DNA from 4 places in the Bacillus songklensis genome. Region 3 is predicted to be linked to each of the others. Evidence: riboswitches for the same ligand, from Rfam matches in the RefSeq annotation. Region 3 holds a riboswitch; each other region holds the start of a gene.

Region 1 (5,467 bases), on a different contig from region 3:
ACTTTAGATTTTGACTTAAAAAGCCATTTCATCATTGGTGGAGTTACAATCGTTGTCACAAGAATGACTACGACAATAACAGCAAACATATCTTGGCTCAATAGCTTAGTTTCTAAACCAATAGCTGCGATAATTAATGCTACTTCACCACGGGACACCATAGCTGAACCTATCCCCAACGAGCTATTCCAAGAGAATCCGGCCACTTTGGCACCGATTGCTGCACCGATTAATTTCGTAAGGATAGCTAAAATACTTAACAGAACAATAAGGCCTAAATTTTTAGTAATCCCACTAAACTGAGCAGCGACACCAATGGATGTAAAGAATACAGGAACAAAAATAGAATAACTGATCGTTTCCACCTTTTCGAAAACTTCGTGTTTGTAATCTGTTAAACTGATGGCTACTCCTGCTATATAAGCTCCGATAATCGCAGCAACCCCTGTGTATTCCGCTAGATAGGCATAAACAAAACAGATAATTAAAGCAGCGGAAATAACAGATTCAGTCACTCTTAATGGTGCAAATTTTTTCAAAAACCAGGGGACTACTTTCCACCCCACAAGGATGGCTCCTGCAAAAAATAATACTTTCTTTAATACGACCGTGCCTAAATTGACATCCCCGCCAGCTAGGCTCATTAAAAATGCCAAAGCAATGATGACTACAACATCATCAATAACGGCGGCCCCTAAAATGGTTGCCCCTTCACGGGATTTTAATTGATTCATCTCTTTAAGGGCTTGAACAGAGATACTTACACTGGTAGCTGAAAGTAATAACCCTAAAAACCAGGACTGTATAGCTGTAAGGTTCAACATCATTCCAGCGAAATATCCTAAAACAAGAGGAACAATAATCCCCCCAACACCTACAAAGGCGGAAGCTTTTCCAGTCCTTTTAAATTCATCAATGTCCGTTTCTAGTCCTGCAATAAACATAAGAAGTATGACACCGATTTGACTAAATTCTGTTAATGTTTCTGTCTCGGTCACCAATCCTAAAACTGACGGTCCCAGTACAATTCCAATCAGAAGTTTACCAAGAACTGAAGGCTGCCCCAATCTTACGCTTATGTCTCCTGCAATTTTAGAGGCAATTAAAATAATGGCTAATTGAAGTATTAACACCTAAATACCACCTTTCTCTATTTTATAATGTGTTTCAAGCTAAAAAATGAAAAAAGAGCCTGTCACCATAAGGACATACGTATCCCTTGGTGACAGGCTCCTCCAAAAAGTAAAATGATTCTCGATATGATAAGGCATCTGTTTATTTCTTATTTTATATACGATTAAAAGTCTAAAAGGTTTCATTTTATTATAGTTTTACTATCTACTCATTATAATTTATAAGTTTTAAAATTGTTTCTTCCATTCTTCTTCGCTTCGTATAAAGCGATATCCGCATATTTCATCAGTTCATTCTTTGTAATTCCATCTTTAGGATAAAAGGCAATTCCGATACTGGAAGTGGTTTGGAAGCTATATTCTCCAAGGTTCCAAGGTTCCTGAAGAGATGTAAGAATTCGTTCAGCTATTTGTAAATCCTCCTCCTCTCCCTGAATATTAGGAAGAAGGATAGTAAATTCATCTCCACCTTGTCGTGCAAAGGTATCGCTTTCTCGAAGACAACTTTGTATCCTCTTGGAGAATTGCTCGAGAAGTTCATCCCCTACATCGTGACCCAAGGTATCATTGATGTCTTTGAAGTTATCCATATCCATATCCATATACATGACTGCCATCTTACGCCTATATCGCTCTGCCTCTTTGATGGATTGTTTCAATCGTTCTTTAAATAGTCTCCGATTCGGTAAACCCGTCAACGCATCATGATACGCCATGTGGGTTAGTTTTTCTTCATACATTTTTCTTTCTGTAATTTCTCTTGATACCACAAGAAAATGCTTAAAATCACCTTCTTCATCAAAAACAGGAGTTGCTTTCGCCTCGAACCATATCCATGGTGATTCCTGTTACTTCTAAATCAATCACAGTCCCATCCAAACGTACTAATTTTTCTTCCGTAGGAGCAACAACCATGCCTATTCTTTCTACTTGCTTGATTCGATGTTCAATCAAACGAACGGAATCAGGATGAAAATAATCCATAATGGATTTACCTATCAACTCTTCTAATGACGATACTCCTATCAGTTTGATACAAGATGGATTGGCATATTGGATTCGTCCATTTTGATAAACGATGATGGGTTCAGGAGACAGTTCTACTAATCTTCGATAACGCTCTTCACTTTCTTTTAATGATAGTTCCAATTGTTTTTGTTTGGTAATATCTCTGGTAATACCCGAAATTCCCACAATGTTCCCGTTCGCATCTCGAATCGGGGAGAGGGTTAAGCTCACCTCAACGGGTGTCCCATCCTTTTTGATACAAGTCGTTTCAAATCCTTTGATATGTTTACCTAATTTCACTTGTTCCACCATGTCGTCTTGTTGAGAGAACCGATAGGAGGGGATAATGGGTAATCGATTTCCAATTAACTCCTCACGTTTCCATCCATAGATTTCTTCAAATGCAGGGTTTACATCCAGGACATTCCCATCCAAATCCAAGATGTCGATAGCATCACCAGTGGAGTTGAAAAGGGCTTTTACCCTTTCTTCCATCTGGTTTAAAGATGCTTTTGTTTTATGCAGCTCTGTCACGTCTTTCGCCACACCAAAAATACCGACAATTTCACCGCTGACCATCAAAGGTACGTTCTTTACCTGCAAATCGATAATTTCTCCACTTTTATGAATAGCCTGCGTTTCATACTCACAAGGAGTTCCTTGTAACGTTTGTGCAAAATACCGATTGGTTGCTTCTACATGTTCAGGAACGATGATATCTTGATAATGGATTCCTTGAACTTCTTCCTGCGAGTATCCAAATATCTTTGTTACCACTTGATTCACTTCCATGACTTTTCCATCCACGGAGAGAACAAAAATCGCATCAGGATGATATTCAATGATAGATTTATAGACTTCAATGGATGATTCACTCAATAACAAATTCATTTTTATTTTCTCCTTCGGCAACCCAGCTTTCATAATAATTCGCCTTAGACCTGTGGCTTTGCGTCCCTGACTTTCGTTCAGGTTTGCCATTTTTCGGTAGGTATTCTTCGCCTTAGCATACCTAATTCATGGATTGAAATAACTTTTTTCATCCCAATTCTACCTAAAAGTAAATATCAATGTGGTTCTGGTGCAAAAAGAATCAGATAGCAAAATCTAAATGAACATTAACTAATAAATGCGTCCGTTTTATTCGCAGTTAAATCCTTTATGGTGAACTTTTACGATGAAAACCATCTATAACGTTCGGTATTTACACTATATTTTTATGCGTATTTTGACAACATTGGAGGTTTGAACCAGAACCTTTTCTTTAACAATTTAATAAGGCAGGTTTTTTAAGCATCTGCTCCATTTCATGAGCTGGCAATGGCGGACTAAAGAAGTAGCCTTGAGCTTCATCACAGTGAATTCCTTGCAAAAAGGACACTTGCTGCTCCGTTTCCACTCCTTCCGCAATAATTAAAAAACTTAAATCTTTCCCCATTTCAATAATCTTTTGTACAATGGAGGTTGTATGGGGTTGGCTAGTGACGTCTTTTATAAAAGATCGATCAATCTTTATCTTATTAACGGGTAAATGGTTCAGAACACTTAACGAAGAGTAGCCTGTTCCAAAGTCATCGATGGAAACATTCACTCCCAATGCTCTTAGTTCATTAATGATATAGGTAGATTCTTTTATATCTTGCATGATTGATTCCGTAATTTCCAACTCAAGCAATCGGGGATCCATCCCTGTTTCCTCTAAAATTCGTTTTACCTTTCTGGTAAAATACGGAGATTTAAACTGGGCAACCGAAATATTAACAGCCATGCGTAAAGACGGCATTCCTTCTTGGCGCCATAATTGGCTTTGTTTGCATGCCGTTTCAAGAACCCAGTTTCCTATCGGGATAATCATGCCGTATTCCTCTGCCAATGGAATAAACTCCATCGGTGAAATCAGTCCTAATTCTGGATGGTTCCATCTTATTAAAGCTTCCACTCCGGTGATTTCACCTGTTCGTATATTCACTTGGGGTTGGTAATGAAGGATCAACTCGTTACAATCAATCGCTTTGCGTAGCCCCTGTTCTAATCTCATTTTTCTATAATGGTTTTTATGGGAATCAGCTGTATAAAAATGAAACGTATTTTTTCCTCGTTCTTTAGCACTATACATCGCCTGGTCGGCAGCTTTCACCAACGTTTCCGCATCAGTGCCATCTACCGGATATAAGCTAATCCCAATACTTGGAGAAGTGTAGAAAAATTCATTCCCCAATAAAAATGGACTAGAAAACCCATAAAGGATGCGTTCGGCAACTTCGACAATTTGAGTGTAATCTACATTTTCGAACAAAATAATAAACTCGTCCCCTCCTTGCCGGGCCACAATATCTTCCTCACGGACAGATTGGTTGAGTCTTTTCGTCACCTGCTTTAATAGCATGTCCCCCATCGCATGTCCCATCGTGTCATTAATGGTCTTAAACCCATCTAGATCAATATACATAATCGCAAGTTTACATTTAGTTCTTTTACCTCGTGCTATTGCTTTTTGAATATACTCATTTAACAAATAACGATTCGGTAATCCCGTCAACGAATCATGAAAGGCTAGTTTTTCCAGGGCTTTTGATTTCTCCTCTAAAATTTGATTCATGATTTTAAATTCCATTTTTTGATTATTAATCGCATTGAGTATAAGGTTCAATCCAACTATAGAGATTATTTTAATAAAAGTCATCTGCAGAAAGATTTGACCATCATGGACATCAATTCCCTGTTCTTTCACATATTCTCCAAATTCCCACGCGCCATGAAGAAACACCGAAACAAAACAAAGAATAATCCCGCCAGAAAGTCGTGAAAAATGAGTAAAAATATATATTGGTATAAGATGTAGACACCAGACTACTTCTAAAAATCCGTTAAAATAGTCATCTAATAGAAGTGGCATCAACATACAGACTATTGATATAAACCAAACTTTTAAAGGAACTTCCATAAACAAGGAAAATACATCTCCTTACCCTAAAGATTCTGCTAATAAATCAATACGAACTTATAATAACTGGGCACCGCAATTATGGCACTATGGGCTCAATTTCTCCGTTTAATTTATCTTTTTGACATAATCAGTCCCATCATTCGTTGCAAGGCAATTATCACATCCTATAATAATGTATAAATGGGTTTTTTTGTTGGTTTTTGTCGAATTTTAATGTATTTTTTTTGTAAATTTAAATACATAGCTCTACATTTAATGATTGTTGTCACTCCATATGGTGAATTTCTTTGCATGAAAACGAACCAGCGCAACGCTCAATCGTTTTACACGTTTCTTCGCTATACATTGGCACAATCGATAATATTCAAAGGTACATAAA
Region 2 (5,467 bases), on a different contig from region 3:
CTTTCTGAACTGATCGATTTGCTGAGACAAAACGATATCCGTACAGCGCTTGAAACACAGGGAAGCCGCTGGCAGGATTGGTTTTTACACATTGACGATTTGACGATTTCACCGAAACCGCCAAGTTCAGGAATGGAGACGAACTTCGACATTTTAGATGACGTCATGAACAAATTGCATCAAAATAATCGTCATCATGCTGTCAGCTTAAAAGTGGTCATATTTGATGATGATGACTTTCAATATGCTGTAAACGTTCATAAACGGTATCCATCCGTCCCGTTTTTCGTTCAAGTCGGGAATGAAGATGCAGGTACGACAAATGACGATCAATTAATTAAGGAGCTTTTAGCAAAATTTGAGTGGCTCATCAACAAAATTGTGACATCACCTTCTATGAACAACGTAAGAGCATTACCGCAGCTTCATACGCTCGTCTGGGGAAATAAACGGGGCGTGTAAGCATTTTTCAAAAACTTTACAAAAAAATAATGAAAAGACGTATTCACAAAAATTCAAATCGCTGATAGAATGACAAGCGAGGAAAGAGAGGAAACTAACATGACAGGAAGAAAAGACGAAGAATTACAAGGTGTTACCTTATTGGGCAACCAAGGAACAAAGTATTTGTTCGAGTACACACCGGAGATTCTTGAAGTATTTGATAATAAACATCAGAATCGTGATTATTTCGTGAAATTCAACTGTCCGGAGTTTACAAGCTTGTGTCAATAAGGGCACACTTCAGTGGCGACACTGTCGCTTAAACCTCGTGAATTCAGGGAAGGGATATTTTTACAAATTAGCGTGTTTGTTCTATAATATAAGTATATCAAGAACGTTTGTTCGGAGGTGTGCTTATGTTAACAGACACCCCATGGAGAAACAGAATTTGGTTTTTAAACGAATTTATCTACTCTGGTAAAAGTATTAATGAACTTGCCAAAGAACTAGATATGGATTGGTCCAGTTTAGAAAGACTGATTAATCTTCTCCGTAAATATAATCCTAATCCTGAGCCAAGCCTTAATAATAAGGAAGGTGCAGAGACTATCGAAATCACTCACATGTGAAGCGACTTCATGTAATGTGTGGGGAAGAGAGTAGAGTACATCGTAGGTTTTTGTTTTGTAACTAACGATGGAAGCGCGAGGGTTCTTATTTAATATCGCAGTTAAATAAGAATATGATATAGTCCACCTGCTTAGTAAAGCAGTTTGCCAAAAACCGGCCAGCCTGACTTTGCAACCATCTACATCAGCTACATCCCTGACCAAAAGATGGTGGAAAGCAAGTCATTAAAATTATATTTATTTAGTTTCCGAAATCATGGAGATTTCCATGAAGACTGCATGAATATTATCATGAACGATTTAATTGAAGCGATGGATCCCCGTTATATTGAAGTATGGGGTAAATTCACACCGCGCGGCGGTATTTCCATTGATCCGTATGTAAATTACGGCCGTCCTGGCACAAAGTACGAAAAAATGGCAGAATATCGACTAATGAATCATGATTTATATCCTGAAAAGATCGATAATCGATAATAAGAGAAATGGAATGAACTTGTTCAAGCGGACAAGATGTTGGAACTTTGGACGTCATAGGAGAGAGTGAAACAGCTGGGGGGCTTAGCCCGCGGAACTAGGCATCATTCATTCAGATAAGAAAAATGGGTCGCAGAATATAACCTGTTTTCAGGTTTGACAACTTAGTTAAGAGGGTGAAAAACATGTCGCAAAAATCGGCAGTTTTGCTTGGTGCAACTGGTCTTGTCGGTCGAGAGCTGCTCAGCTTGCTGCTTCAAAGCAACGTGTACAGCCAAGTCACGATTTTGGTCCGCAACAAGCTGTTGATTCAGCACGAAAAGCTGAGGCAAGTTGAAATTAATTTTGATGAGCTCCATAAATACGAAGATGAATTTAATGTAGATGATGTATTTTGCTGTCTTGGAACGACGATGAAGAAAGCAAAAACAAAAGCAAACTTTTTAAAAGTGGACTATGAGTATCCGCTGGCAGCTGCCAAGCTTGCCGAAAAGAAAAGGGCCCGCAACTTTTTAACGATTACCGCAATCGGTGCGGATCTTCGTTCGCCGATCTTCTACAATAAGGTAAAAGGTCAAACGGAAGAAGATATTTGTAACTTGTACATTCGTTCCACTCACTTCTTTCGCCCGTCCTTACTACTTGGGCAGCGCAGTGAGTTTCGTCTAGGTGAGAAAATCGGTGAATATGTATTAAAAAGCATATCCCTTTGTCTTATCGGGAAATGGCGTAAATTCAAGCCAATCAAAGCAGAGAACGTAGCAAAAGCAATGCTGGAAGCAGCGCTTGAAGAACGTTCAGGTGTTCATGTTCACGAAAGTGATGTCATTTATTACGGAAACTGTCAAGGTGCCGTCACAAACTAATAAAAAAGGGTTCGTTTCCGCTGAAACGAACCCTTTTTCACTAGATAAGAAAGTATAGATTCCACTTCTACGTTTAGAAACTTATAAATACTTAAAGCGATGGCTTAATCGCCGCCGCCACCGCTGTCACCGCCGCCGCTGTCAGAATTGCTCCAGCTTGAGAACGAGGAATCATTATCATTATCTTTTTCGTATGTAAAGGGAGTAAAAGAACTCGAAGAATTGTAAGAGCGGTGATTTCGCTTTTTACCGCCTGCAAAGGCTGTTGCTAAAAAGATGAAAAAAAATAAAACAAGAAACACCAATTCCACCGAAACCGCTCCTTTCTTTTAAAAATATATTCGGCATAGGACCGAGATGCTCCCATGCTTGTTTTTATTGTCTCATTAATCGATATATTGTTCAATGGTCGATTATTAGACATATTAGAGCGGATTTTATTTCCTTGAAGAAACATTTTTGAATAGAGTAAATATAATAAAGTAAAAAGACAAGGGGGTATTTCGAATGAAATGGCTTTCTTCTCAACAAAAAGTACAACAATATGCCTTTTTGTTTTATAAAATAGGTATTATTACCCAACAGCAAAAAGATCAGATTATCAAAAAATGAAGATATAATCAAAATTATGTAGGAAATTGTTTCTTAATATTTGTAAAATTCAATAAAATACTGACAGCCTTCAACATAATTTCGGACTGGTTTACATTATACTTATGTTCATAGTGTTAATGTCACAGGAACATCGTTGTAGGGATTTGTGTAATCATCATCTCATCTTCTTCAGTAAGGGCATACTTATTGAAAAATAAGGACGCAAAGTCACGGGTCTAAAGTTGGAGGATCCCAATCATGACGGCTGGGCTGCCTGAGATACAAAATGTATTTTAGGAGGAAACCATGGTTACAAAGGAAAATAGAATACACGTGCTATTGGATGAAGAATGGATTGATTTAGTTTTAGAAGCATTGGACAGCGGCATATCAGAAGAGGATATTAAAGCATTTCTCACCAGCCACAGCCGGTAGGAGTAGTCGGAAAATTTTTGTTTTTGCATGGATGTTATTAACGATGGCATATTTGGTATGTTATGATAAGGGAGGTAAGAGAAAGAGAGGGTGTAAATATGATCGGTCAACGTATTAAACAATTACGTTTGCAAAAACAGTTATCACTATCCGAACTAGCAGAAAAAGCAGGTGTCGCAAAGTCATATTTAAGCTCGATTGAACGCAATCTTCAATCAAATCCTTCTGTCCAGTTTTTAGAAAAAATTTCAGCGGTGTTGGATATTTCTGTCCAGTCATTAATTAACGAAGAAGAATCCTCGTCCGTCTACGAACAACTTGATTCTGAATGGGCGAACCTAGTGCGCGAAGCGATGGAATCAGGCGTATCCAAAGAAGAGTTTCGTCAATTTTTGGAGTTTAACAAGTGGAAATTGAAACAGGATAAAGGGAAGTAGCGTTTATGGGGGCATAAACGCTTTTGCTTTTTTATAGGATAAAACATACTAAAATAAGTAGAAACGCCCATGTTCTGTACAAACATCATGGGTGTTTTTGAATACAAAGAATAAAAACGATTTCTTTTGTTTACCTTCTGTAATTTTTTTAAAATGCAGCCCGATTGCTGTTTTTCCCTGTATACAAACGAAAGGATAAGCGTTATGATAGAAGTTGTGAGTAAATGAAAGAAGAGGAGTTGATATCGGTTGAGTAGCCAAAATTCCAGTGATCCTGGGCCAAGTATGAACATAGAGGGAGTCAGGATGTCACTTTTATCAGATTGTATGATTACCGATAACTGTATCAGCTTCTTTGATAGAGAGGTATGCTGACTTTCTCTTTGAAAAGGAGGAGGTTTGACACATGCTGAACATTTACTTAACGGATTTAAATGGAAGGCTCCATGAGCAGGAGGAAATCACGAAAGGCTCCTGGGTGAGCATGATCTCACCAACGGAAGAAGAAATTCGACGTGTTACCAATCATTTGAATTTGCCGCTGGACTTTATTAAAGACCCGCTCGATGATGATGAGCGTTCAAGGATCGAAGAGGAAGACGGCAATGTGTTGATTATCGTTGACTATCCGTCTATTTCATATGACAGCAACCAGTCCTCTGTTTATGAAACCATTCCATTTGGTATCATTATTACACCGGATTGTTTCGTGACGGTTTGCCTGGAAGATAATCCGATTTTACACCATTTTTTAAACCGAAAAGTCCGGGGGTTTTTCACCTATAAAAAGACACGTTTTGCCCTGCAAATTTTAAATGTCATTTCGATGTATTATTTGCGCTATTTAAAGCAAATTAACCGAAAAACAAACGAAATCGAAAAAGAATTGCATCAATCGATGAAAAACAAAGAACTTTATGCATTTTTAGCGATTGAAAAGAGTTTAGTTTACTTTACGACCTCTTTAAAGTCAAACAAGGTGGTCCTTGATAAAATATTACGTCAAAAATACTTGCGAATGTACGAAGACGACGAGCATTTGTTGGAAGACACAATCATTGAAATTACACAGGCCATTGAGATGGCCGACACATACAGCCATATCCTGACAGGAATGATGGACACGTTTGCGTCGATCATTTCCAATAACCTGAATATTGTGATGAAATTTTTGACATCTATTACGATTGTGCTTTCATTTCCGACAATCGTTGCAAGTTTTTTTGGTATGAACGTGGCGCTTCCGCTTGAGCATACACCGCATGCCTTTATTATTGTATTATGCATTGCCTTCTGCTTATCGGGCGCAACTGCTTTTATCTTTTGGAAGAAAAGGTATTTCTAAATAAGCCGAAACCACCTCTTGCAAAAGAGGTGGTTTCAATCTTCCCAAAGAAAGAGACAAGTATTTTTTGGCCATAAAGATAATAAAAATAGATGAAGAATATTCAACTGAAAGGGATTGAGCAAAAGGAAAATGGGTGAATTTATCAACAGTATATTAATGTGGCTGACGGATTTAGGTTACTTTGGAATTGCCCTAGGATTAATGATTGAAATTATTCCTAGTGAAATAGTACTGGCT
Region 3 (5,467 bases):
ACATGTGTTGGTGTAACTCTTTCTATCATACCTCTATGAACATTACCTAATTTGTCCTTTAATTCAACTGGCCTTCCTTTATATTTACAGCATAAATGGTAATAATCTCTAGGCAATTTTTACAACTCCCTTCCATAAAAGATAAATGGAAAAATTACTTACAGCTTCTCTTGATAGGGTATGCGGTTTAAAGTGTAGGTGAAATGGACAATGGTCGAGATGTTTGTAGAATTTTAAGCATTTAGAATAACAGAAGGAAAATAAAAGTTTTCAATATTGTATTGGTTTATATAAAAGATTTTCGAACGTAACAAAATGTTATTCATGTTACATTGGTTATAGCTATAACCAAAATCACCAATTGGGTAAATATGTAAATTTCGTGATTGCTCAATGATTTGATTAAGTTGTCCTATACAAATATTTTTTAAAAACATAATTTAGTACTGAGTATTGAATGCTTATCAATTTCCCAATAAGCAATAGAAGGGAGAAGGGCAAATAATGAGTGATGGAAGTTACGGTTACGGTTCTGGGTTTGCTTTAATCGTTATATTATTCGTCTTACTTATCATCGTGGGATGTTCCTGTATGTCCTATGGTGGATATTAAAAGTTACTTTGAATTTACCACTTAACTATTCATAATAGTCGGTTTCGCTAAGGACAGATTACTCAATCTGTCCTTTTTATCATAATCGACGAGAAGACCCTCGCTTCCAGACTTGCTAAGTGGGGGTAGATCAAATAATAATTCATTGCTAAAAATTCCACGTTCATATCAACACTTGTCCATTACCTTTTATGATATTTTGCATATCTTACAACATGAGAGACAAAAGTCTCCTGAATATCCTCCACCGGACATACACACCTTCTTTGTCTTGGCTAAAAGCGCATGTTATAACATGCGCTTTTAGTCTTTGTTGAATTTAAAAATGATTAGAACTGCACTCTAATAGCATTAGTTGGAAAAATATTGAATTTTCTTGTCTATTAGTGAGTCTGTCCAATCCAATTCTTTCTTGAGAACATAACGTAAAAGTATGAATCGTAATTTAGCAATCCCTTACTACTCAATAGGAGGTGAACAAGTATGGGCTTTGGTTGTGGTGGTTATGGTTATACAGCACCTGCAACTACCGCTCCTAGCTATGGCGGCGGTTTTGCGTTAATTGTTGTTTTATTCATTCTCCTCATTATCGTAGGTTGTGTATGCATGGGTATGGGTTATTAGTGGTTGAATTAACGAAAACAATCAATTTTATAGGCTTTAACAATTGATTTTCATAAAAAATAGACTACTCCCTACAAAAATAAAGATAGTGGATAGTCTATTTTAATTTGACATATTACTTAAAAATGTTGATTTTTTCCCTCAGCTAATGAGTTTGTCCAATCCAACTATTTCTTGAAAACATAATGTAAAAGTAGGGATTGTATGTCTGCAATCCCTTCATACTCCATAGGAGGTGTTAAATATGAGCGATGGAATTCGCACTGCTTTTGCGTTAATTGTTGTCTTATTCGTCTTACTTGTCATTGTAGGATGTTCTTGTACAGGATTTGGCGGTTATTAATTCCTCACATCATCTAATGGGAACAGTTGATTTCGTTTCGCTTATTGAGAAGACAAAGGGCAGATTTAAATGATCTTTCCTTTGTCTTAAAATATCTATTTTCACAAACATTGATGAAGATCATGTACCTCTCATTTCAAAATCATATCTTGTGTCAGAAAGGAGGAATAACGTGGAGCATTTAGTTCGAAGATATCAAGGAGAGCCTGTTGAGGTTATGGATCATTATGGACGAGTTTATAGAGGAATTATAGACGGGGACCCACCTCCTGGAGGAATGATGCTTCGTACCCGCTTTGGAAGAAGATTTATCCCCTTCTTCTTAATTGCAGCTCTTTTCCTTTTAAGATTCAGAAGACGACGCATTTTCTAAAAGCTAAATAAAGAAACCTACTTTTTTGTAGGTTTCTTTCTGTTTTTATAATAGGCTATTTTTTAAGAAATTTTGTAATTAGAGGACTTACTAGAGGACTTACTTGATCAAACATTTTCTTAGCTTGTTGAGCCGTTCCTGCAATCTTTATAAAATCTAAATTTCCTTCTGATGTACGAAAATGAGACATGAAATCTTGCTTATTTTGCTTTATTGGGGGGCGTCGTAATGGGCTAGGAGAAAAAAAGGGGTGCATGGGTCGTTGTGGTCTTCTAGGCAGCAAATTCAAAACCTCCTTTGAGTTACATATCTCTTCTCTAATAGATATATGAAAAGTTGAACCTTTAAGGAAAGGTACATATCCCTAAAAACACATAATTACTATTCCTATACATAAAAAAGCAATCATACATAAATTTATGTATGTGATTGAATACATATTTACCTAATAAAAAGCGAACCTCCTTCATAAACAAGAAGTTCGCTTTTTATTAGGTATTTTTTTCAATACAACATGATAATTATCATGTTGTATTGAAAAAAATATCATATACAATCTTCAATTTAATTCCAGACAACATATTATAACTGCGGCTAGGTAAAAAAAGCACCTCCACCTTCGTTAGAGCCCTTTATGCCGCTAAATAAAGAAATAAAGTGCCATTCCATTCCATTAGTTATAGATCTTTTCAAAAGTCGAATTTGTAAAGAGGACTAGAACTAGTCCTCTTTTTTTAAAAGATAAAAAAGTGTAAAGCTACGGAGAATTTTCAACATTACTTAGTTTGCTCCTTATAAATGCATTTTTATCATGATTTCTTATCACAAAACAAATAAAGGGAATAACATCCAAACACCTTGAACAAAATACAAAAGACGCCGCGAGACATCACCCGGTAACAAAATCCTTAGTTCTATACCTAATCTATGAAAAAACTACCTCTTGATCCTCGAGGTAGTTTTTTCGTTTTCTCTCATGTATATCCCATACATTTTTAGTTTACATAACCATTCTTACCGGAACCTGCACCAAAACAAACCCCTTGGCGCCCAAGGGGTTTTGGCTTGTCTATTTTTATTATTTATGCATCTTTTTATACATCGTTGATGAATCAACGTTTTCAGCTTCTCAAGAAGCCTGGCAGCTGTATAAAAAGGGGTGGTTTTATGCAATCTCTAATACATATATTAAAAACAAATTTATCAAAATAACATTTTCTAAAACTCTAAACCTTTTATGAAAAAAGAATCTACTCACCAGTATAAATTAGATAATTGTTTTTCCCTTGCTTTTTAGCTTGATACATAGCTTGATCAGCATGTTTCAATAAGGTTTCTACATTATCCCCATGATGGGGATAAAAAACGATTCCGATACTTGACGTAACTTTTACCGAATTTTTTTTCAAGATAACAGGTAATCGCAATTCTTCTAATACTCTTTCGGCAACTTGAACAACGTCTTCTCGTGTAATTTCAGGCAGTATTACTGTAAATTCATCACCTGCCAATCGTGCAGCCATATCCCTGTCACGAACAGAATTATTTAAACGTTTGGCCACCTCTTGTAGCAATTGATCGCCTATTTCATGACCGAAAGTATCATTTACATTTTTGAAACCGTCTAAATCGATAAACATAACAGCTAAAAGTTTCTCACTTTTAAACTGATCTAATTTCTGATTCAAGGTTTCTTGAAAAAATCGCCGATTCGGCAAACCAGTCAATTGATCATGGTAGATTAAATGATTCATGAGTTCTTCATGTTGTTTCCTTTGAGTTATGTCCAGTACAACTAATTCTCTTGCATCTTTTCCCATGTACTCAATAGGAGTCGAAATAACCTCGACATGAATGATTTTTCCATCAAATCTAATTACTTTCAGTTCATACTTTGAAACTTCGTCCTTGTCTTTCTGTTGTCTCAATAATACTTCTTTTACAGTTTCTATAGAATCGGGATGAATAATATCCATCCAGGGCTTCTCAAGGAGTTCTTGAAAATGAGAAGCTCCTAAAAGATTAGCACAAGCACGATTGACAAAGATAAATTCACCTTCAGAACGGACAAATATTGGCTGAGCAGAATGTCCAATTAAACATCGGTATTGCTCGCGGCTCTTCTGAAGATACTTCGATACCTTTTCTTGCAAGAAAAAAACATTAAAGAAGAGTAAGAGCAAAATAAATAAGGTTATATCATCAAAGATCTCTTCCTCCACACCATTAATATGTAACCCAAGCAGTTTAAGAATTGATTCATCCTTATAATAAACAGCAATAGTAAATAACATAAAAATCAGACTCATTCTGATTTTATGATTTAACTTCATTTTATTAACTTCTCCTTTCGGCAGCTCAGCCATCATAGCAATTGCCTTAGACCTGTAGCTTTGCGTCCTTATCTTTCGATAAGTTTGCCATTTTTCGTGGATGTAGTTTCAGCCTAGCAATTTTACACTATTCGACAAAAAACGACAACTAAAGATTATTAATATATCTGTTATTGTGTTATCCTACTCCATCAGGTCGAAAAGATAACTTGTCATCGTCTTTTCACTATCCCTCGCCTCCTTACCAAGGCTCCTTTTAAATGCAGTAACAGAAGACCTCACCCCATCCTTATAAGAGGATGGGGTGAGGTCTTCTGTTGTTTGCGGAATTCTTAAAAGAACCGTATTCGCAAGCATCGGGGGATTTTAAGCGCAAAAACACCGTAAATAAATTAGAAAAAGTGTTCTCTTTTATTTACAGTATAATTTACAGATCTATTTTCAATTATTTATCTTACTTTTGTAACCTAAATAACTGAATTGGTTTTCAAAATCAAGGGTATATGAACTCCCTCCGGTCGCCCTTGATTTTAAAAATTTTTCGTGCTACCTGGCTGACGCCGACCGAGAACTCATACCAAATAGGATTTTCCCCTCTGTCTCGGTCGAACCAACAGCATAGCACGAAAAACAAGCCGCCTTATAGCCTGTTCTCTCCCTCTTTTCCTCCCTCCAAGCTCACCCAAATAGGAGTCACCAAAACCTCCACCATTTCTTTTGGCCCTTCTGTTCCTCAAGTACAGCAACTTGTTTTTTCATTTCCATCATCTCTTTCATCGCGTTCACTAACTCACCATCACGCTTTTCTAATCGATAATCGATATACTCTTTTTGCTTATCTTGCTGGTTCCGCAGTTCCGCAACAGCCTTCCGCAGCTCCATAATTTCTTCTTTTTGTTGAGCCATTATCTGCATAGCAACCTGGGTTTGCTTCATAAGTTCTTGGAACTGTTCACCCACCTCCACCTGAACAGAAATCGCCTGTTGATTAGACTGCTGCTGCGCTACTGCGGTTGTCACTGCGGTTTCTTCCTCAATTTCTATATTCCTTACAGCCATAAGGCTTAGACCTTCCTCAATCTCCACTGCGGTTAGATTACGGTTGAACCCTTCCGCAATGAAGCGCAGTATATCCGCAGTCTCTGGTCGATACCTTCGGTGACGTCCATCTCCCACATAAGG
Region 4 (5,467 bases), on a different contig from region 3:
TGGAATTAACGAAATGAGAAACGGAAATCTTGATATTAAACTTCCTACAAGAGAAGATGATTTAGGTAAAATTAATGAAGCATTCAATGAAATGGCATCTGAATTAAAATCTATGATTGTGAAAATCAGAGAAACCTCTGATACTGTATTACAATCATCCGAATTAGTAACAATTGTTACTGAACAATCGAAAGACCACTCTGTAAAAATCAGTGACAACATTAAACAAATGACAGCTGGAATTCAAGCACAAGAAGTATCAGTCACAGAATCAGCAGGAGCCATTGAACAAATTGCGGCTGAAATAAATTCTATCGCACATTCTGCTCAAGATGTTTCCGTAGTATCTAAACGTATGGAAGATTATGCTATGGAAGGCCTAGATGCAATCAGTGAAGTGGTTTCACAAATGGGAATCATTAACGATACCGTTAAACAATCAAGCAATATCATCAGCTCATTAAAGAAGCGTTCCGACGAAATTTCTAGTATCCTTGAAGTGATTACAGGTATCTCTAGCCAAACGAACTTATTAGCTCTTAATGCAGCAATTGAAGCCGCTCGCGCCGGCGAACACGGTAAAGGATTTGCGGTTGTAGCACAAGAGGTTAGAAAGTTAGCGGAAGAGTCCAACAAATCTACAGAGAAGATTTCAAAAATCATTGAAGAAATCCAAAATGAAACAAATAACGCTGTATCTTCCATGGAAATTGGTACAACAGAGGCAGAAAAAGGAACGAAGATTGCTCAAACAACCGGAGAACTTTTCTTTAAGATTAAAGAGATTACAGACCAAATTTCTACTCAAATCGAAGGAGTTTCGGCTGCATCTCAAGAAATTTCCGCTGGAACAGAAGAAGTAACCGCTTCTGTCAGAGACCTTGAAGCGATTGCACAGAATAACTCAAACTTCACTCACGAAATTGAAGATCGTACTGGGCAGCAATTAGAATCTGTCAACCAATTATCTAAAGCATCAAGAGAATTAAATGAGTTAGCACACGAATTACAATCAATGATTACTAAATTCAAAGCATAATAAAAAACCGATAGGAATAATTCCTATCGGTTTTTCTGCTTTCTTTGAACACATATTGATTAATCTTTTCTCCATTTATTACAAGAGGATCCCAATGAAGTGTTGTTTTATTCCGTTGCATCAATACATGGACATTAGGAATAGGTATAATCACTTTTTCAATCGGAGTTGGATTACTAACATTTCAGTGTATAAACAACAAAAAGCGACAAAGTAAACCTGTCGCTTTTGTGCTCCCTCTTATGCTATTTCTATAAACAAAATCAAACAAGAACTAGAGATTTTTGATGAACATTCATGTGTTCTTTCAAAAAGCTAATGTATCTGTCCACTTCTTCGATTGTGGTATATGGTGAAATGGAGAAAAATTTATGTACATAAACAGGTAATCTTTTATCCCCATCACGAACATGAATTAATCTTTGTTTTGAGGTATTACCAAAGTAAACCCTTTCTCTTTCTACGCCGATTAATTCAGCAAATTCACCATTATATTCATTAATCTCAACTACTTCATCTCTTGTTAATTTACCCCCTAGTTCTTCTTTCCAAAGAACTTCATTTGGATAAAATCTAAAGGTTGTAACTGGAGATACTTCGTTTGTAACTGCTACATTTTTGAATTCTCTCAGTAGAGATTCTCTAAAAGCTATATTAACACGAATATAATTAGCCAATAGTGACTGATAGCCTTCAATTCCCATTGATAGTAGTGAAGCATAGATAGAAATCGCACTGCCCATACGAGAACATTCTAACGTGTAGCTTGTATGATAACTTCCATATCCTCTATTACCCACATAAGGCGTTTCGGAAGCATCTAAGTCTATATATCTTAAATCTTCCTTGTTTTTCACTAGGAATAAACTTGTTATATAAGGTGTCTGACCTAACTTGTGAAAATCAAAGACCATACTATCAGCCAAATGTATACTTTGGAATTTTTGTTGGTATCTTTTCAATACTGAAGAAACACTATCTTCTAAATGTAATGGATTATTCGCAAAGTCATATTCATTAAAGAATGTGTACATACCACCCATCGCAGAGTCAGCATGGACGTAAATAGGCTTTAAATTATATTTTTGCTCTAATTCACTTGTGATAGCTTTAATACCTTTAATATCATCAATTCCAAAGGTGTCTGTTGTTCCCATAGTCGCAAGGATATACGCCGGTATTCCACCTTCAGAAATAACTTTCTCCATTTTCATTTTCAGATCTTCTAAATTCATGGAATGGTCATCATTTACCTCCACACGAATCATGTTGTTTACACCTATACCTGTTGCTTCCACTGATTTATAAAGACTGTAATGAGATAATTCGGAACAGAAACAAAATATGTTGTTAGGAACCCCTTCTTTATTTGATTCCGGAAATTGACGAGCAACCGCAAGTCGTAATGAATTAAAGACCGCTCCTTGTCCTCCCCATGTTGTATATCCAGCACTTGTATTTTGGTCATACCCTACAATTTTGGATAACATACTAGTCACCATAATTTCCGCTTTAGCTGCACCTGAGCCTTCAACATCCCAAAGGGCATTCCCATTTAACAGAACCATTACTAAGTTCCCTAAAATACTAGCTATATTCGGTAGCGGAGCTGCATTTGCTACATAGTTACTATTAACAAATCGTTGTCCTTTTGCAAGATCGATTAGTTCCGTAATTGTAACTTCCATCGGTAACCCTTTTCTCGGTACATTTGACTCTTCGATAATACGATTATAATAATCTTTAGTATAATTAGGCATTTGCCCCAAAGTTAATTTTGAGGGGTCTTTTAATTCATCAATATTAGTGAAAATAGTGTTTATGTATCCTAATATTTTTTCTCTTTGTTCCACATTTCCATCAGCACTAGGGAATAATTGTTGAAGTTGATTCATTGTTGTCATTTGATAATCCTCCAAATTTCAATGCTTATTTTTTTACGTATTATTTAATAAAGCTTACTATCCATTCTAATGCACCTAATACATCTAGAAAAACGACAGTTATAGCAATCGGTGTAACGTATTTCAGTAAATAAAACCATATATTAAAGAACACTTTCCCCACTTTCGAACCTTGCTGTAATTCTTCTAATAAGCCGGTTTTTGAAACCTTAGTGGTAACAAATATAGAAATAGCCAACGCTCCTAAAGGCATTAAAACATTACTTACAGCGAAGTCTACCAAGTCAAAAAATGTCTTATCAACTATTTTAAAATCAGCCATTACCCCATAAGATAAACATGAAGGAATTCCTACAATAAAGATTAATCCTCCGATTATCCAAGTGTATTTCTTGCGATTTTCATTTGTATTTTTCGTTAAAGCAGATACTGCAATTTCTATCATAGAGAAGGCAGAAGTTAATGCTGCGAATAAAAATAATACTAAGAAAGCAATAAAGAAAACAATTCCAAATGGCATTTGAGTAAATACTGCCGGTAAGACCGAAAAGATTAAAACTGGTCCTGCATCTACCTCTAAACCAAAAGAGAATACTCCCGGAAAAATAGCTAATCCCGCTAACAGAGCTATCAAAAGGTTCATAATAACAATTGATAAAGCCGATTTAGGTAAGTCCTGTGTTTTAGGAAGATAAGAACTATAAGTTACCATTACAGAAACTCCTAAAGAAAGTGAAAAAAATGCTTGACCTAAAGCAAAGAGAATACTTTCAGAAGTCATTTCCGTAAAGTCTGGTACTAGAAGAAATTTAACTCCTTCCATTGCTCCGTTTAGACTTAATGAACGAATTACTAGAATAATAAAAAGAATAAATAAAGCAGGCATCATAATTTTACTTGCTTTCTCTATCCCTTGTTGAATCCCCTTTGCTACAACAATAATCGTTATCAAAAGAAAAACTAATTGTCCTAACAGTGTAGATACAGGATCAGCGATAATTATTCCGAATAGCTGACCATACTCAGCTTGTGATAGTCCATTTAAACTACCAGTGGATGCTTTAATTAAATAAAGGATAATCCATCCACCTATCACACTATAGAATGATAAAACTAAGAAACAAGAAAATACACCTATTTTTCCTGTTATATGCCATAATGTATTGGGTGCTAATTTTTTATATGTCGTAATAGCGTCACTTTGCGAGCGGCGACCAATTACGAATTCACCTACTAAAAGCGGATAACCTAATAATAGAGTGAAAAGTAAAAATACAAGAAAAAACGCTCCCCCACCACTCGTACCAGCTACATACGGAAATTTCCAAATGGCCCCTAATCCAATAGCCGAACCAGCAGCTGCTAAAATAAATCCTAGTTTTGATTTCCATTGTTCTTGTTGTGACATTTTTTACATTCCTTTCTGTTCTTAGATGACTGAAAGATTATAATAATAAAAATTTAATTTTGATATTAAAAAACCCCACCAAAAAGATTGGTGGGCATATATAAACAAAGGGGTATGTTACTAAACTGAAAATTACCCTCTTATCTTATATATCCAATCCTTTTCGGTAACCCGGCGATCCTAGCCAAAATAAGCCTTAGACCCGTAGCTTTGCGTCCTTATCTTTCGACAAGTTTGCCATTATCGAAGGTGTTTCTATCTTTAACATCGTAATTAAATAGGTTTTATTTACTAGTAATTTATACCTGTGATATATTAACTCCTTTATTTTAACTTGTAAATATAGTTCTATAAAAATTTATTTTTGGTGCAAAAATATTTACTATATAAGTTGAATTAAAGGATTACAGCCCATCTCCGTCGAAGTATACGTATAACATTTACCAATGAACGGAGAGAAATCCCATGACTGATTCACGTCAACATGAAATTCAAACCCTGCTTGCATCGATGAAAACCACGAAAGATAAACGAATGTATAAACGTTATCAAACCATCTACTTCTACTTACAGGGCTATTCTAAAAAAGAAATCACGAACATGATCGGTCGTTCTGAAAAAACCATCTATAATTATGTGAATGCCTATGAGGAAAAAGGGCTGGACGGCTTAATCATGGGACAATCACCGGGGGCACCTCGTAAATTAACCCCTGAACAAGAACAGGAATTAATTCAAGTCATCACAACCAAACTGCCAGTCGATGTTGGTTTTCCAGCTAAACATAATTGGACCTTGGCGATCATCGCTTCTTTTATCAAAAGAGAATGGAACCAAACCTATACTCTTCGTGGGGTATCCCGACTTTTGTATGATTTAGGTCTCCGTTATACGAAACCCACTTATACGCTGGCAACAGCTGACCCGGTAAAACAAAAAGAGTTTGTAGAAGAGATCTTTCCTGCCTATAAAAAAACTTCTGAATGAGGAAATCGATCATCTTCTGTTTCAGGACGAGTCCATGATCCGCGATTATCAAGCTCTCGGGCATACATGGTTTTTAAAAGGGAAGCAGCGAATCATTCCCACTTACGGAAAGCATCAAGGTGTCAAACT

The links. A riboswitch is a leader RNA that binds a small molecule or an ion and turns the genes downstream of it on or off. The one in region 3 is predicted to bind cyclic di-GMP.
Region 1: another riboswitch for cyclic di-GMP. It lies ahead of ACFOU2_RS10120 (PAS domain-containing protein); the one in region 3 lies ahead of ACFOU2_RS01980 (diguanylate cyclase domain-containing protein).
Region 2: another riboswitch for cyclic di-GMP. It lies ahead of ACFOU2_RS12885 (anti-repressor SinI family protein); the one in region 3 lies ahead of ACFOU2_RS01980 (diguanylate cyclase domain-containing protein).
Region 4: another riboswitch for cyclic di-GMP. It lies ahead of ACFOU2_RS16380 (sodium-dependent transporter); the one in region 3 lies ahead of ACFOU2_RS01980 (diguanylate cyclase domain-containing protein).

What each region holds. Positions count from the first base shown of each region.
Region 1 covers NZ_JBHRZT010000043.1:94,258-99,724, forward strand. The annotation lists gene ACFOU2_RS10110 (cation:proton antiporter) at 1-1,133, opposite strand, end outside; gene ACFOU2_RS10115 (diguanylate cyclase domain-containing protein) at 1,346-1,966, opposite strand; gene ACFOU2_RS10120 (PAS domain-containing protein) at 1,932-3,032, opposite strand; cyclic di-GMP riboswitch class I at 3,046-3,130, opposite strand; gene ACFOU2_RS10125 (putative bifunctional diguanylate cyclase/phosphodiesterase) at 3,406-4,872, opposite strand.
Region 2 covers NZ_JBHRZT010000052.1:312,902-318,368, reverse strand. The annotation lists gene queE (7-carboxy-7-deazaguanine synthase QueE) at 1-462, shown strand, start outside; gene ACFOU2_RS12910 (hypothetical protein) at 562-735, shown strand; gene ACFOU2_RS12905 (hypothetical protein) at 861-1,073, shown strand; partial or broken gene queF (preQ(1) synthase) at 1,212-1,550, shown strand; gene ACFOU2_RS12895 (oxidoreductase) at 1,736-2,416, shown strand; gene ACFOU2_RS12890 (hypothetical protein) at 2,521-2,727, opposite strand; cyclic di-GMP riboswitch class I at 3,198-3,288, shown strand; gene ACFOU2_RS12885 (anti-repressor SinI family protein) at 3,317-3,445, shown strand; gene ACFOU2_RS12880 (helix-turn-helix domain-containing protein) at 3,544-3,882, shown strand; gene ACFOU2_RS12875 (magnesium transporter CorA family protein) at 4,289-5,227, shown strand; gene ACFOU2_RS12870 (DedA family protein) at 5,360-5,467, shown strand, end outside.
Region 3 covers NZ_JBHRZT010000009.1:18-5,484, reverse strand. The annotation lists gene ACFOU2_RS02010 (hypothetical protein) at 1-116, opposite strand, end outside; gene ACFOU2_RS02005 (YjcZ family sporulation protein) at 505-612, shown strand; gene ACFOU2_RS02000 (YjcZ family sporulation protein) at 1,096-1,236, shown strand; gene ACFOU2_RS01995 (YjcZ family sporulation protein) at 1,481-1,579, shown strand; gene ACFOU2_RS01990 (hypothetical protein) at 1,752-1,952, shown strand; gene ACFOU2_RS01985 (YppG family protein) at 2,008-2,208, opposite strand; gene ACFOU2_RS01980 (diguanylate cyclase domain-containing protein) at 3,203-4,318, opposite strand; cyclic di-GMP riboswitch class I at 4,302-4,384, opposite strand; partial or broken gene ACFOU2_RS01975 (hypothetical protein) at 4,979-5,467, opposite strand, start outside.
Region 4 covers NZ_JBHRZT010000067.1:232,959-238,425, reverse strand. The annotation lists gene ACFOU2_RS16390 (methyl-accepting chemotaxis protein) at 1-1,039, shown strand, start outside; gene ACFOU2_RS16385 (pyridoxal phosphate-dependent decarboxylase family protein) at 1,303-2,934, opposite strand; gene ACFOU2_RS16380 (sodium-dependent transporter) at 2,984-4,351, opposite strand; cyclic di-GMP riboswitch class I at 4,514-4,600, opposite strand; partial or broken gene ACFOU2_RS16375 (IS630 family transposase) at 4,817-5,467, shown strand, end outside.